2 linked regions of the Salmonirosea aquatica genome follow. The protein of the gene in region 2 interacts with the protein of the main gene of each other region in a pairwise test. Links are inferred from orthologs where the notes say so. Each region holds a gene or a part of one and is shown on either strand. Other genes may lie near its edges.

Region 1 (7,282 bases), 4.0 Mb from region 2 along the record:
AACGCGTACAAAGTGGTGTTCAGGGTTGTGAACTTTTTGCGACGGTCAATGAAACTACGGTCGTAGTAGGGGTGCTTGCCCCCGCTTGCTTCGCCATTAGGCCGCCAGATGTAGTTGCCGTTTTCGTCATATTCCGATCCCCAGGGCGAGATAGTCCGCGCCAGATTGTAATCCACCGGCACCTGACTTTCGTCGCGGTCGGCAAACTGTAGTGTGGTACCCACGGTCAGGAATTTATTGATTTTGCCTTCCAGATTCAGGCGACCCCGCACCGTGCTGAACTTGTCGCCGTAAATGATGCCTTCGTTATTGAGGTACCCCAGCGACATGTAATAGTTTAGCCCGTCCTTGCGTCCCGACATGCTGACCGTGTGATCCTGCCGGATGCCGTTCTGGAATACCTTGCTGTACCAGTCCACACTTCTCCCGGCTTTGTAATTTTCTATTTCCATGGGTTGCATGCCCAGGCGCTGGAGCCATACCGTGGTAGGGTCACCTGCCGAACCGTCGTAGGCCAGCCACTGTTCCAGGCTTACACCGGTGGGTAGGTTGTCAGGATTGGTAAACTGGCCGGGTTTGAAATTAGAATTGATATTTTTCATCACCTCGCTCCGCCAGTCAAGAAACTCGTTCGGTCCCCATACTTCTTCATTCTTGGAAACCGACGCTACGCCTACGTTGGTATTGATGTTCACTACTGGCGGGCCTTCCTGTCCTTTTTTAGTAGTGATCAGAATGACCCCACTAGCGGCTTTGGCCCCAAATACGGCCGCCGAACTGGCGTCTTTCAGCACGTCGATGGTTTCGATGTCGTTGGGGTTGATGTCCGAAAGTTCGCCGTAGTAGATGGCTCCATCCAGTACCAGCAACGGGCTGGAAGCGGCATTCAGGGAGTTTTTGCCGCGCACCAGCAGGCTACCCCCGCCTTTTGCCGAGGGCGACATCCCCACGTTCAGACCGGCGATGTTACCCCGTAAAATGTCCTGTACTGACTGGGGGTTTTCATTGTCGAGCTTGGTGGCATTTATTTGCGACACGGCCCCGGTAAGGTCACGTTTTTTGGCGGTACCGTACCCTACCACTACCACTTCGTCAAGGGTTTTCAGATCCGTTGCCAGTATAATGTCTATCACACTGGCGTTGCCTACCGTACGTTCCTGCGTCAGGAAACCCACCGCCGAAAATACCAGTACGTCGGCGTCGGATTTCACATCAATGCTGAACTTACCGTCGGCGTCGGTGGTGGTACCGATGGTGGTACCTTTCAGCAGAACAGTGACGCCGGGAATGCCCGTTTTGTCTTCTTGAGAAGTTACAGTTCCCGTGATCGTTTTATCGACAATGGTACGCAGGCCAGTAGTACCCGGCGTGGGGTACGGCGCTGCGGAAGCAAGCAACGAATGGCCCGTGAAAGCAAAAAGTATGCAGCTCAGAGCCATCCTAAACGAAATATGCATTAGATGTTTTTTCATAGGTGTAAAATTGTTACTTTATTATAGGTTGTTCTTTTTTGACGCCCCATCATAGTACTTTCCCTTACTCCGAGTATCATATTTCCGGGTAAAAAGTGAAATTTACTTTTATAGAAGCCAACGATAAGGGATGCATCGTTAAATACTTATTTACTAATATCTTAACTCAAATGTGCTTCTGCGCCTGATGAGCGGAGATATTTGCTTACATCCCCTACCTTTGTGGAATGCAAACTACCGCCACACCGGGCGTCGCGACACCCGGCATCTTCACCGGGCAATTTTGGCTACTCAGCCTAAGTTCATTTCTGTTTTTTGCCAGTTTCAATATGCTCATTCCCGAGCTGCCCACCTACCTCACGAGCATGGGTGGAGCCGAGTACAAGGGATTTATCATAAGTCTGTTTACGCTCACTGCCGGTCTGTCGCGCCCGTTCAGTGGCCGCCTCACCGACCGCATCGGACGCATTCCGGTCATGGCGTTCGGGTCGTTGGTGTGCTTCGTGTGCGGATTTCTATATCCCGTTTTTATTACTGTGGTACCCTTCCTGCTGCTGCGGTTAGGACATGGTTTTTCGACGGGTTTTAAGCCTACGGGTACGGCAGCCTACATTGCCGATATCGTTCCCGCGCACCGGCGGGGCGAGGCACTGGGGGTATACGGCATGAGTGTCAGCATCGGGGCGGCGTTGGGACCGGCCATCGGGAGTTGGATTGCGGCCGTGTTTTCACTCAATGCCTTATTCTACACTTCGTCGTTTCTGGCGTTTCTCTCGATCGGTATTCTGATCAATATGAAAGAAACACTGAAAAATCCCGCCCGGCTTTCATGGGAGGCATTCAGGATTACCCGCAAGGATGTTTTCGAGCCGCGCGTGCTGCCACCTTCGCTGGTGGTTTTCCTGACCTATTTCAGCTTCGGAGCGGTACTTACGCTCATTCCCGATTTCAGCGATTCACTCGGCTTGCGCAACCACGGCCTTTATTTTCTGGTCTACACGCTTACGTCGCTATTCATCCGGCTGGTGGCGGGCCGAGTCTCGGACCGTTATGGTAGGGTAGAGGTAGTGGTGGTAGGTTGCATCAATCTTATCGTGGCCATGCTGTGTACGGGCTTTGCCACTTCGCCCGTGTTGTTTTTTACGGGTGCCGTGTTTTTTGGTTTCGCCACGGGTATCCTTTCACCTATCCTTACTGCCTGGACAGTGGATCTGAGCGAGGAAGACGGGCGAGGGCGGGCCATGGCTACCATGTATATTTCGATGGAAGCGGGCATTGGCCTTGGGGCCTACCTGGCCGCGGCTATTTTTGCCAATGAAATAGCGCGGCTACCGCTGGCGTTTTCGGTGATGGCCGCTTTGGGATTGACAGCGCTGGTGTATTCGGTGGTTATTTTGAAAATGAATCGGAAGAACGATGCTATTTGACGACAGCTACCGTACCCTTGAGGCGCCCGCCGAAGGTTTTTTCAAAGACCGGGGCAGTAAGTTTTACGCCTTCGCTTATCCCATTCGCTTTGAGGAAGATACCAAACCTCTGTTAGGTACCCTGCGCGAACAACACCCCAAGGCGGTTCACCACTGCTATGCTTATCGCCTAGGGCTGGACCGAAATCACTACCGCGCCAACGACGACGGCGAGCCGTCAGGTACCGCCGGGCGGCCTATTTTGAATACGCTCTACTCACGCGATCTGACCAATGTTCTGGTCGTGGTGGTGCGGTACTTTGGGGGTACCTTGCTAGGGGTACCCGGCCTGATCAATGCCTACAAAACCGCCACCGAGCTGGCTTTGGACGAAGCCGTGATTTTGACAAAATACGTCTGCGACGAGTACGAAATCAGCTTTCCCTACGAAGCGACCAGCGACGTGAACCAGATTCTGAAAAACTACGAATTGGAAGTGACGGAGCAAGCGTTTGAGATGGAATGTACCTTCAAAGTGCTGATTCGAAAAACGCTGTTGAATCGGGTGGTACCTACTTTTGAGGAAATTGAGGGTGTAAGGCTGATGTACCGGAAAACAGTATAACTTCTGGCCTCATGCGGGGAAGAAAACGAATATTTATAAAGTAACAAGCCATGATTTCACGCGGATCTTTTCTCATACTTCTCTTATTGTTCTATGGACTCGCTCATACCGCCGTGGCTCAGAGTAGCCTGCAAAGAAGCACAAGACGGATAAGCTCCCAAGGCACAATTGACAGAAACACTAAAATTTACGACAAAGAGACGGGTATGCAGATACCATTCGAGGAATTTTCCCGGATGTTTGAGGGCGGTTCCAAAGAATACAGTGCCATTCCACAGATTGACGAATACGGACAGGTTTCCTTTTATGTGGTAAGAAAGAAAACGAAAGAAGAATTGGAGCTAGGACAGGCGAATCTATTGAATGATTATAAAAAGCCGGAAGTAGGGCAGGTACTTAGTCCTTTTGTGATGCAGGGGGCCGACGATCAAACGTACAGTTCTTCACAGTTGAGGGGTAGCTACATATTGTTAAGTTTTTGGCAAAATTTAGAGCCCCCATTTTTTAGCGCTGATAGTGCTAAAGATTTGGTAGAATTAATTGGCATAGCGAAGGCGAAGCACATCAAGTTGGTTTCGCTGGGAATCACTATGTCTTCGATGCCGGAAGGTTACGCTGCCATGAACGAGTTCAAGTTAGGGTTCGTGCCTATTCCTGAAGCCCGGAATTTCATGATCAAATATGGGCTTTCGATTTCTCCCTCTTACCTACTCATCGGACCCGAGGGTACCTTGCTGGCTCTCATCGAAAATAATTCTCCTCTTCCTTTGCAAAAGTATCTTAGAAAGTAGCGCTCCTTTACTCCCTCAGTTTATCCACCCGGATATTGACATCGTCATAAAAATACTCATCGAAAGTACGGCCTGAGGCTTTCCCATAGCGCAGCATAATATGGGCAAGATACGATTCTTACTACATCGAAAGATGGTCGGTCTTTGAAACGTGATAATCATTTCAAAGCCCGCCTTAAAATATAAGATCAGTATTCCAATCGGCCAGACTCTAATAAGTCCAATTTTCCCTCTACTGCAATGTCCTTTACCTGTCCTATATTCTGTAAAGTGACGACATGCCCCGGCAGGATGCGCACCGTATCGTTTTGGGTGGGAATGCGCCCGCAAGTCCAAGTAGAACGAGTATGCCAGTCGCCCGACGTTTGGCTTTCAATAACAGGGCCACACGATTCTCTCAAAGTCAAGAGTGGATCACCAAGAATGAGTTCAGTATCTATATAGCCCGTATAATGCCTGAAAGCATCACTGATTGTCTCCCCTTTTGACATGTTGTCGAATACTCCATTTCTATCGAATTCCGGCGCCAGCGCGCTCCTTCCGTTGATGGTAAATGCAAAAAGCAAATCGCTGTACGCATGGGCGGCCAGTACGTTCCCGGTTTCCAGATACTTATTGGCCAGGTATCCGGCATGTCGAAAGTTGCCCACGTCACACGAATGAAAATTGATAATCTGCGTGTTGAGCGCGGGCAGCGGAGTAATGTCTGTTTCGGTAATTCCAAAACTGTGATAACTGCTTGACCCGTGGCCATTGTAGGTAAGGATTTCATAGGAGTTGTCCCGTAACTTCTGAATATAATCGTCTTTCCACAGCTGGTCGTAGCCCGAAAAAGAATTGTTTTTTACACGACCGAATTTTACCGAGTCTGCTGCGTACCAACGATCATTCTGCTCCGCTAAATTCATGGTTTCAACGTCACTTGTAAAACCATCGGTGATCAGAACTTTTTTGTCAAATCCGAATTCGTAATTTTTGTATCGGTGCAGTTTATCAAAGTAAGCCAAAATCCGATTCGTGCTCGTCTGACGGTCGTACGAGATGTCAGGTACCAGCATTCCCATAGAAATGGCTCCACCGGTCTGTTGAAATACTGCATTCAATTTTTCAGTTTCAGAACGATCATAAAGACTTGGGGTCCTTGGTGAAACAAATTCACCTGAATTAGCATCGAACTGATAGGCATTATACCGGGGAAAGGTGTAGTAGGTAAAGGACTGGAGCGAATAACGGTTGACTATTTGATTGTTTGTATCATAGATTACAGTAGCGATTGGCACAACGGCGTTTCGACCTATAAAAAACAAGTAAGCCAAATCATTATCCAGGTAGTCGCGCTTTACATTCTCATACAGGGCGATTTTCTCGGCCAGGGAGGTACCTATGTAATAGTACCCGAAAACAACGCTCGTGTCGGTCAGGTTGACGTCTCGCGAATAGGTTTGCAATGCCTGGCTGATTGCCGCATTGTCTCTCCATTCCTGATCAACCACAAACAAAAGTTTCTTTTTTCTTCCGATGGGAGCCGGGGCAGTCGTTATTGTAGAGAAAAGCTCGATGCTATTATTGCTTATATCCCCTTGAAGATTCACGATCGCGCGCATGGGATACCTCGTATTGGCCTGTAAGCCGTCGACTGTATACGTGATTTCCTTGGTATCGTAATTTATTGATTTGGGGGATAGCCAATTACTTGAAAAACCAAGTGGTGTGCCTGAGGAACTAAAATCATGGAATAAGTCTATGACGACCATCGTTACCCGATTGATATCAAAAGTTTCCAGGAACCGGATACGTACATCAACCGAGCTGTAAGGTCTATCAACGTTGGGAGTAGTGGTCAGTATAATGTCCTCGACTGCTTCCCGAAGTCGATTTTTTGATTTAATGGATTCAGGTGCTAGGCTATAAGTGTAAGAAACAGAATCCATCTCTATACGGTAGGTTATGTCCTGCCCGGCACAGGTATCGATCAGTAACGAGCAGAGAGTACAGAGTAGTAATATTTTTACGCTTACTGACATGGTCGGCTATCGTTGGGGAATAAACTGATTTTCCATTGTAAATATATATAATAGACTTGTTGCAATAGTGATTAACAACTAGTTAGTAAGATAAAAATTCCATAGGCCGGCGCAAATACCAATCGCTGATTCGTAGAGAAGTACCTTACGGGTTCGTAAGCGATCACTCAAATACCGAAATCTCTTCATTCCACCGATAGCCTGCTCGACATAGACACGTTCCGAGGATTTGCCCCGATTACTTTCTTTCTGCACCTCAGTCAACTTGCCCTTCCTGGGCTTCTTTTCAGGGATGCTAATCTGCTCACATTCATAGTCTTTGACTATCCCCTGGTAGCCCAAGTCAACCCTTACCCGTAAATCTTTGAACCAGGGTTCCCCGGCCGGGAATTCTACTTTGAGCTGAGTGTAATCGTGCGATTTCCCGACCCAGCATTTACTTAAAAAATGAATGTACCGATCGGTGGTGGCCATAATCATGGCCTTGACGGTGTGAGCTTTTTTTGCCACTGTACATCATCTTTTGGTAGTCTGAGTCACCCGGCCGCTGTGTACGTTGTTCGGTGGCATCGATCAGGATGGCACCCTTGTCCTGGAAGTGTTCCTTGAACTCCTCGGCGCTGTCAAAACTACGCTTGGGGACATGGCCTGAGGCCGCCAAGGTATGGCCCAGTACGGTTATACCGATGTCCTGATTTCGCTTGGCGGTCGAGCCGTCCATGCCGGTAGTGAAACCTAAGAGATCGTACGAAAGCCCTGATTTCAACGAAAATAAGGTAAACAGTAATAAATCCGTGTAGGTGCTCAATGCAGGTAGTTCAGGACACTCGGACTGCCTGAGTTCAATGCCCCTGCCGTAAATTTGTTCATGGGACTGCTCGAACCAAACCAATAATTTGGAAAAACGTTTCTGATCCAAACCGGTAGCTGAGCGCCACTGTCGGTCTGTTTTTAAAGCTGTAAT
Region 2 (7,329 bases):
GGTACCGTGTTGACTGCATTGGTAAACGTAGTTGCAGCGAATCGTTCCAGGGTGCGGGGACTAATGATACCGACAGAGGCGGTAGTTTCCAGCACGGTACGTTTCGATTCAAAAGCAGTGACCTTCACTTCTTCTAGCTGATTGACTTCCAGGGTATCACTTTGGGCTACCGTCAGGTACGGCAAAAGCAGAATAGAAGTTGAAAGGAAAAGGGGTATATGATTTTTCATAAATAAGCTAATATTTCCTCAAAGGTTTAGAAGGTACCTTGCTCGTAGGGATCGTTGGTATTAAAAAAAGACCCCGATACGAATACATCAGGGTCTTTTATAAAAAGGTTATTCCAGGGGTACCTTAGGCGCCTACCGAACGACGAATGATATTCAGCGCCGAACCTGCCTTGAACCATTCGATTTGTTGGGCGTTGTAAGTATGATTAACCAGAATATCCTCAGTAGTACCGTCTGCATGGTGCAGTACCACTGTCAACGGGCTACCCGGAGCAAAGGATGTCAATCCTTTTATGTCTATAGTGTCGTCTTCCAGTACTTTTTCGTAGTCCGACGGACTGGCAAAAGTCAGGGCCAGCATACCTTGCTTTTTCAAATTGGTCTCGTGAATACGGGCGAATGATTTAACCAGAATCGCGCGTACCCCAAGGTGACGTGGCTCCATGGCGGCGTGTTCGCGTGAAGAGCCCTCACCGTAGTTTTCATCCCCTACCACAACGGTTCCAATACCCTCAGCTTTGTAAATACGCTGGGTAGCAGGTACCTCACCGTATTCTCCCGATAGCTGGTTTTTTACTGAATTGGACTTATCGTTAAAGTAATTGATCGCCCCAATGAGCATATTGTTGGAAATATTGTCCAGGTGTCCGCGGTACTTAAGCCAGGGTCCGGCCATCGAAATATGGTCGGTTGTACACTTGCCTTTGGCTTTGATCAACAGTTTCAATCCGAGCAAATCGGTACCTTCCCACTCCTTGAAGGGATCGAGCAATTGGAGGCGGTCTGAATCCGGATCGACCGCTACCTGCACCTGACTTCCATCTTCGGCTGGTGACTGGTACCCTGCGTCCTCTACCTCAAAACCCTGAATAGGCAATTCGATTCCCTTGGGTTCGTCCAGCATGACGTTCTGCCCGTCTTCGTTAGTCAACGAATCCTTCATCGGGTTAAAAGTCAGATCGCCCGCGATTGCGAAGGCCGTTACGATTTCGGGCGAGGCCACAAAAGCGTGAGTACTGATATTTCCGTCGTTACGTTTGGCAAAATTCCGGTTGAAGGAAGTGATAATCGAATTCTTGCGGGAAGGATCGTCCATATGGCGTGCCCACTGCCCGATGCAAGGTCCGCAGGCGTTCGCCAGTACAACCCCACCGATTTTCTCAAAAGTATCCAGAATTCCATCGCGCTCGGCGGTAAAGCGAACCATTTCAGATCCGGGAGTGATCGTAAATTCCGCCTTCGCTTTGATGTTCTTTTTAGAAGCCTGACCCGCCACGGAGGCAGCCCGGGTCATGTCTTCGTAGGAAGAGTTCGTGCAGGAACCAATCAAACCCACTTCCAGCCGCTCAGGCCAATTGTTTTCCCGTACGGCTTGGGCAAACTTGGACAACGGCCAAGCCAAATCGGGGGTAAAAGGTCCGTTAATATGGGGTTCAAGCGTTGATAGATCCAGGTGGATCACCTGATCGTAATATTCTTCGGGATTTTCGTATACTTCTTCATCGGCCCGTAAGTGGGTCCGTACTTCATCGGCAGCATCAGCAATATCGGCGCGTTCGGTGGAACGCAGGTAATCGGCCATTTTATCATCATACGTAAAGAGAGATGTCGTAGCCCCGATTTCTGCTCCCATATTACAAATGGTACCCTTTCCGGTACACGACATGCTTTCGGCGCCCTCGCCAAAATATTCGACGACATAGCCCGTACCACCTTTTACAGTCAGTTGGCCCGCCACCCACAGTATCACATCCTTAGCGGAAGTCCAGCCTGAGAGCTTACCTGTCAGTTTTACCCCAATCAGGCGGGGCATTTTCAATTCCCAGGCCAGGCCCGACATCACATCGCTGGCATCGGCACCGCCGACCCCAATAGCGATCATCCCCAGGCCACCCGCATTCGGCGTATGTGAATCGGTGCCGATCATCATACCGCCCGGAAATGCGTAGTTTTCAAGTACCACCTGGTGAATAATACCCGCACCGGGCTTCCAGAAGCCAATGCCGTACTTGTTGGATACGGAGGCCAGAAAATCATAAACTTCCTTATTTCTATTTTTAGCAATTTCAAGGTCCTTCTCCGCACCTACCTCCGCCTGAATCAGGTGATCGCAGTGCACAGTAGAAGGTACCGCCACCTGGGGCCGGCCGGCCTGCATGAATTGCAAGAGGGCCATTTGCGCCGTTGCGTCCTGCATAGCTACGCGGTCGGGAGCAAAATCCACATAAGCCTTCCCCCGCTCATAAGGTGTCGTAGCAGTCCCCTCCCAAAGGTGTGAGTACAATATTTTTTCTGCCTGAGTAAGGGGACGCCCTACTACCTGGCGGGCAGCGTTGATACGTTCTTCCATGCGGGCATATACGCCCTTGATCATGTCTAAGTCAAATGCCATACGTTTGGTTTGCTTCTATTGGATGTTAGGTTTCAAAAACGGTTAAAAGTACAAAATTTCAGCAATTTTCGGCTTTTTCATTTTTCTAAGCCCTGTGACTTTCATAAGATTCTTCTTAAATTTGTACTATACTAAAACTATAATGAATCGTTATTTTTAATATCGAAAACAGAAAAGTACAATTTATTGTTATCTTAAGGTACCTGCCAAAATTGTATCATGCAACAATCCATTTATACTCTCTGTTTATCTTTCGCAGGAATCTATTCTATCTTTGAAGCAGGCAAAGCACCATTTTCTAATAAATAAAACGACCCTACTATGTCTAAAAATCTGGTGATCGTTGAATCACCGGCGAAGGCCAAAACCATAGAAAAATACCTTGGAACCGATTATACCGTCATGTCAAGTTACGGCCACGTACGTGACCTTCCTGAACACGACATGGGTGTCGATACCGAAAACAGATATGCGCCCGTTTACGAAATTTCAGGCGATAAAGTAAAGGTAATCAATGAATTAAAAAAACTTGCCAAATCATCGGAAGTATGGCTGGCCACGGATGATGACCGCGAAGGGGAAGCCATTTCCTGGCATTTGAAAGAGGCGCTGGGCTTGCCGGATGCCACCAAACGAATCGTGTTCCGGGAAATCACCAAATCCGCTCTGCAAAATGCCATCAGCAAGCCCCGGACCATCGACATCGACCTGGTGAATGCCCAGCAAGCCCGCCGGATACTGGATCGGCTGGTAGGGTACGAGCTCTCTCCGGTTTTGTGGAAAAAAATCAGGATTGGCAAATCATCTCTTTCCGCTGGCCGTGTCCAATCGGTGGCGGTACGGGTCATTGTAGATCGGGAACGTGAAATTGAAGCTTTCCAAAGTAAGAGCAGCTACAAGATTACTGCCCTCTTTGATTTGGGAAATGGTAAAATCCTGAATGCCGAATTACCTAAAAACTTCGAAACGCAGGCCCAAGCCGAAGATTTTGTCCGGAAGTGTGTAGGTGCGATTTTTCAAATCAAAAACCTTGAAACTAAACCCGCCAAGAAAACGCCTGCCCCACCTTTTACAACCTCTACCTTACAACAGGAAGCCTCCCGCAAACTGAGTTTTTCGGTTTCTCAAACCATGACCGTGGCCCAAAAGCTTTACGAAGCCGGAAAAATCTCCTACATGCGGACGGATTCGACGAATCTTTCCGAGGAGGCCATGGGCAAAGCGAAGGATCAGATCAGCCAGGAATACGGTCCTGAATACCACCACCGTCGGGTCTTCAAAACAAAATCGGAGTCGGCCCAGGAAGCACATGAAGCCGTTCGGCCTACCGATTTTTCGACTCTCGTCGCCAGTCGGGACCGGAATGAGCAGCGCCTGTACGAGCTAATTTGGAAACGGGCAATTGCCTCCCAGATGGCCGACGCTCAGCTTGAACGTACCACTGCGACGATCGGAATCTCAACTACCACCGAACAGCTAGTCGCCCAGGGAGAAGTCATAAAGTTTGAAGGGTTCCTAAAGGTGTACCTTGAATCAAGCGATGAGGAGGATGAAGAGCAGAAAGGCATGCTACCTCCCTTGAATATAAATCAGGTCCTGAACCTGGATCATTTGAAAGCTACAGAGCGATTCAGCCGGAACCCGCCCCGCTACACGGAAGCAAGTCTGGTTAAAAAACTGGAAGAAATGGGCATCGGTCGTCCATCTACCTACGCTCCCACGATCTCGACCATTATTCGGCGCGAATATGTGGTAAAGGAAGATCGCCAAGGACAAGAAAGGGAATACAATGAAATCACCCTTAAAGATAATCAGATCAAGACCAAGGTCAATACTGAAACGTTCGGGACGGAAAAAGCCAAACTGTTCCCTACCAGCGCCGGGATGATCGTGAATGACTTCCTGGTCAATCACTTCGAGGATATCGTCGACTTTTCTTTTACGGCCAATGTCGAGAAGGATTTTGACAACATTGCGGAAGGCAAGGTTCAGTGGCAGGACATGATCGACCGCTTTTACAAAAATTTCCACCAGAAAGTATCCGACGCCGAAGGGGAGAAAATTGACAAAAGCCTGACGACCCGCCTGCTGGGGGAAGACCCTAATTCGGGAAAACCAATCAGTGCCCGCATTGGCCGCTACGGTCCTTACGTGCAGATTGGCGATGCGGAGGATGAGGAAAAACCAAAATTTGCCAGTTTGCTGAAAGGCCAACTCATGGAAACCATCACGCTGGAAGAGGCCCTGGAACTATTCAAGCTACCCCGCGAGGTAGGTATGTACGAAGATCAGGCACTTGTAGTCAATATCGGCAAGTACGGGCCCTACGTGAAGCATGATGGCAAGTTCTATTCGCTTGCCCCAACAGACGACCCGATGGCGGTTACGACCGAGCGGCTCATTGAGATCATTGGCGAAAAGCGGAAACTGGATAGCAATAAGGTAATTCGCGAATATGACGAAAATCCTAATGCAAAGGTACTGAACGGAAAATACGGCCCCTACATTTCGTTTGGTAAGCGCAACATTAAGATACCGCGCGGAACCGAACCCGCGGAACTTACTTATGAGGACGTACTGAAATTAGCAGAAGGTACCGAAGAAAAGCCAACCGCCAAAGCGACCAAACCTAAAAAAAAGGCGGCTCCCAAAAAAGCCAAGAAAGGCTAAACCGCAGGTAACGCCACTTGACGACCAACTAAATAATCATAATGGAAACGGCTACAAACCAGTAGCTGTCAGTAACTAAAGATGAAAAAGCTCGTGGTACTTTCCGGAGCGGGCATCAGCGCTGAAAGCGGGATCAAAACTTTCCGTGACAGTGGTGGCCTATGGGAAAATCACCGGGTGGAGGATGTGGCCACTCCGCAAGCCTGGGCGCGGAATCCCCGATTGGTGCTGGAATTTTATAATCAACGCCGGAAGCAGGCCCTATCCGTTGAGCCTAATGAAGCGCACCGCATCCTCAAAGAGCTCGAAGAGTACTTCGAAGTCACGATCATCACCCAGAATGTGGATCACCTCCACGAGAAGGCGGGTTCGACCCGGGTGGTACATCTGCATGGTGAATTATTCAAATCACGCAGCAGCAGCAATCCCAATCTGATCTATGAGATGAAGGGCTGGGAGTTGAAAGAGGGGGATTATTGTGAGGAAGGCAGCCAGCTCCGTCCGCATATCGTATGGTTCGGAGAAGAGGTACCTATGATGACCGAGGCTACGTACCTCACTGAACAAGCCGATGTATTTGTAGTTATAGGTACCTCCTTAGCCGTCTATCCGGCTGCCGGATTGGTTTACTACGTGCAGCCGGGTACCCCGATCTACCTCATCGATCCGGCCCGACCCGACATTAGGTTAACTAAAAATATGACTTTCATCCAGGAGAAAGCTACCGTAGGAGCGAAAATCCTGTTCGAAAAACTATTGAAGGAAATAACCTGAGCCCCTATGATTGAGAATAAGGTATTACTGAATAATGGCGTTGAAATGCCTCGTCTGGGACTGGGTATCTATGCTCCCGGCGAGAAAAATGAAGTGAGCCGGGCGGTGCGCTGGGCGTTAGAAACCGGTTACCGCCTCATTGATACAGCTAGCGTGTACCAAAATGAAGAAGAGGTAGGCCGTGGAATGAAGGACAGTGGGATCCAACGAAGTGAAGTGTTTATAACTTCCAAGGTTGGAAATGATGAACAAGGCTACGATCAGACGTTGCGTGCCTATGACCAAAGCCTAAAGCGGCTTCAAACCGATTATCTGGACCTGTACCTGGTACATTGGCCCATACGGGATACCCGGAAGGAAACCTGGCGGGCGCTCGAAACTCTGTACAATGAAAAACGGGTACGGGCCATCGGGGTTTCCAACTATTACCAACCGCATCTGGAAGAGCTCTTCGCGTATGCTTCGGTGGTTCCGGCGGTCAATCAGTTTGAGCAAAGCCCCTTTCTATACCGCCCCGAATTGCTGGCTTATTGCCGGGAAAAACACATTCAACCCGAAGGGTACTCACCGCTCGTCCGCGGACGGAAAGAATCGAACGAGGTACTCGAATCCATTGCCACCCAGTATGAGAAGTCTACCTACCAGGTTCTCATTCGATGGGGTTTGCAGCAGGGCCTTGTCACCATTCCAAAATCTACGAACCAGAAACGGATTCAGGAAAATTTTGACGTATGGGATTTTGAACTGTCGGAGGGCGATATGCAGCAGCTCAACGCGCTCAATGCCGATGTTCGCGTTGCTGATGATCCCATGGATTATTAATAGAAGTTCTGGTTGCTAAATCAACAACCATTTAGGCATTAACTTATTCAATCATTCAATAGTATACCACAATGCAGCTACTGGACGGCAAAATTCTTTCCAGCCAAATTAAAGCGGAAATAAAGCAACAGGTAGAAGAATGGACCGCTCAGGGGGGCAAGAAGCCCCATCTGGCCGCTATTCTGGTCGGAAACGACGGAGCCAGTGAAACCTACGTGGCTTCAAAAATACGAAGCTGTGAGCAAGTAGGCTTTACCTCTACTCTTATTCGCCTGGCAGCCACGGCTACCGAAGCCGAGGTACTTTCGGCAGTCGAATCCTTGAACCAAGATGCCGACGTGGATGGCTTTATCGTACAGCTTCCTTTGCCTCCCCGTATATCAGAAAACAGAATTATGGAAGCCGTCAACCCAGCCAAAGATGTCGATGGGTTCCATCCGG

What was found.
Region 1: the proteins of topA (region 2) and GBK04_RS08460 interact in binary tests that used the Escherichia coli proteins (3 or more experiments, as listed by UniProt). The link is inferred for Salmonirosea aquatica from one-to-one orthologs.

The regions. Positions count from the first base shown.
Region 1 is NZ_WHLY01000002.1:1,767,163-1,774,444, reverse strand. What follows is about bases 1,697-4,695. They hold GBK04_RS08460 (IMPACT family protein), read left to right. Parts: upstream 1,697-2,888; coding sequence 2,889-3,503; downstream 3,504-4,695. Other genes in these bases: GBK04_RS08450 (hypothetical protein), read right to left, coding at 4,483-4,695; GBK04_RS08455 (peroxiredoxin family protein), read left to right, coding at 3,554-4,294; GBK04_RS08465 (MFS transporter), read left to right, coding at 1,700-2,899. Outside these bases: GBK04_RS08470 (SusC/RagA family TonB-linked outer membrane protein), read right to left, coding at 1-1,472; more of GBK04_RS08450, read right to left, coding at 4,696-5,898; GBK04_RS08445 (transposase family protein), read right to left, coding at 6,397-6,792; GBK04_RS08440 (hypothetical protein), read right to left, coding at 6,755-7,282.
Region 2 is NZ_WHLY01000002.1:5,767,215-5,774,543, forward strand. Bases 2,572-5,617 are described here. They hold topA (type I DNA topoisomerase), read left to right. Parts: upstream 2,572-2,943; coding sequence 2,944-5,292; downstream 5,293-5,617. Other genes in these bases: GBK04_RS24825 (aconitate hydratase), read right to left, coding at 2,572-2,622; GBK04_RS24835 (SIR2 family NAD-dependent protein deacylase), read left to right, coding at 5,374-5,617. Outside these bases: GBK04_RS24820 (TonB-dependent receptor), read right to left, coding at 1-230; more of GBK04_RS24825, read right to left, coding at 355-2,571; more of GBK04_RS24835, read left to right, coding at 5,618-6,066; GBK04_RS24840 (aldo/keto reductase), read left to right, coding at 6,073-6,888; bifunctional methylenetetrahydrofolate dehydrogenase/methenyltetrahydrofolate cyclohydrolase FolD, read left to right, coding at 6,960-7,329. UniProt on the Escherichia coli protein: Releases the supercoiling and torsional tension of DNA, which is introduced during the DNA replication and transcription, by transiently cleaving and rejoining one strand of the DNA duplex.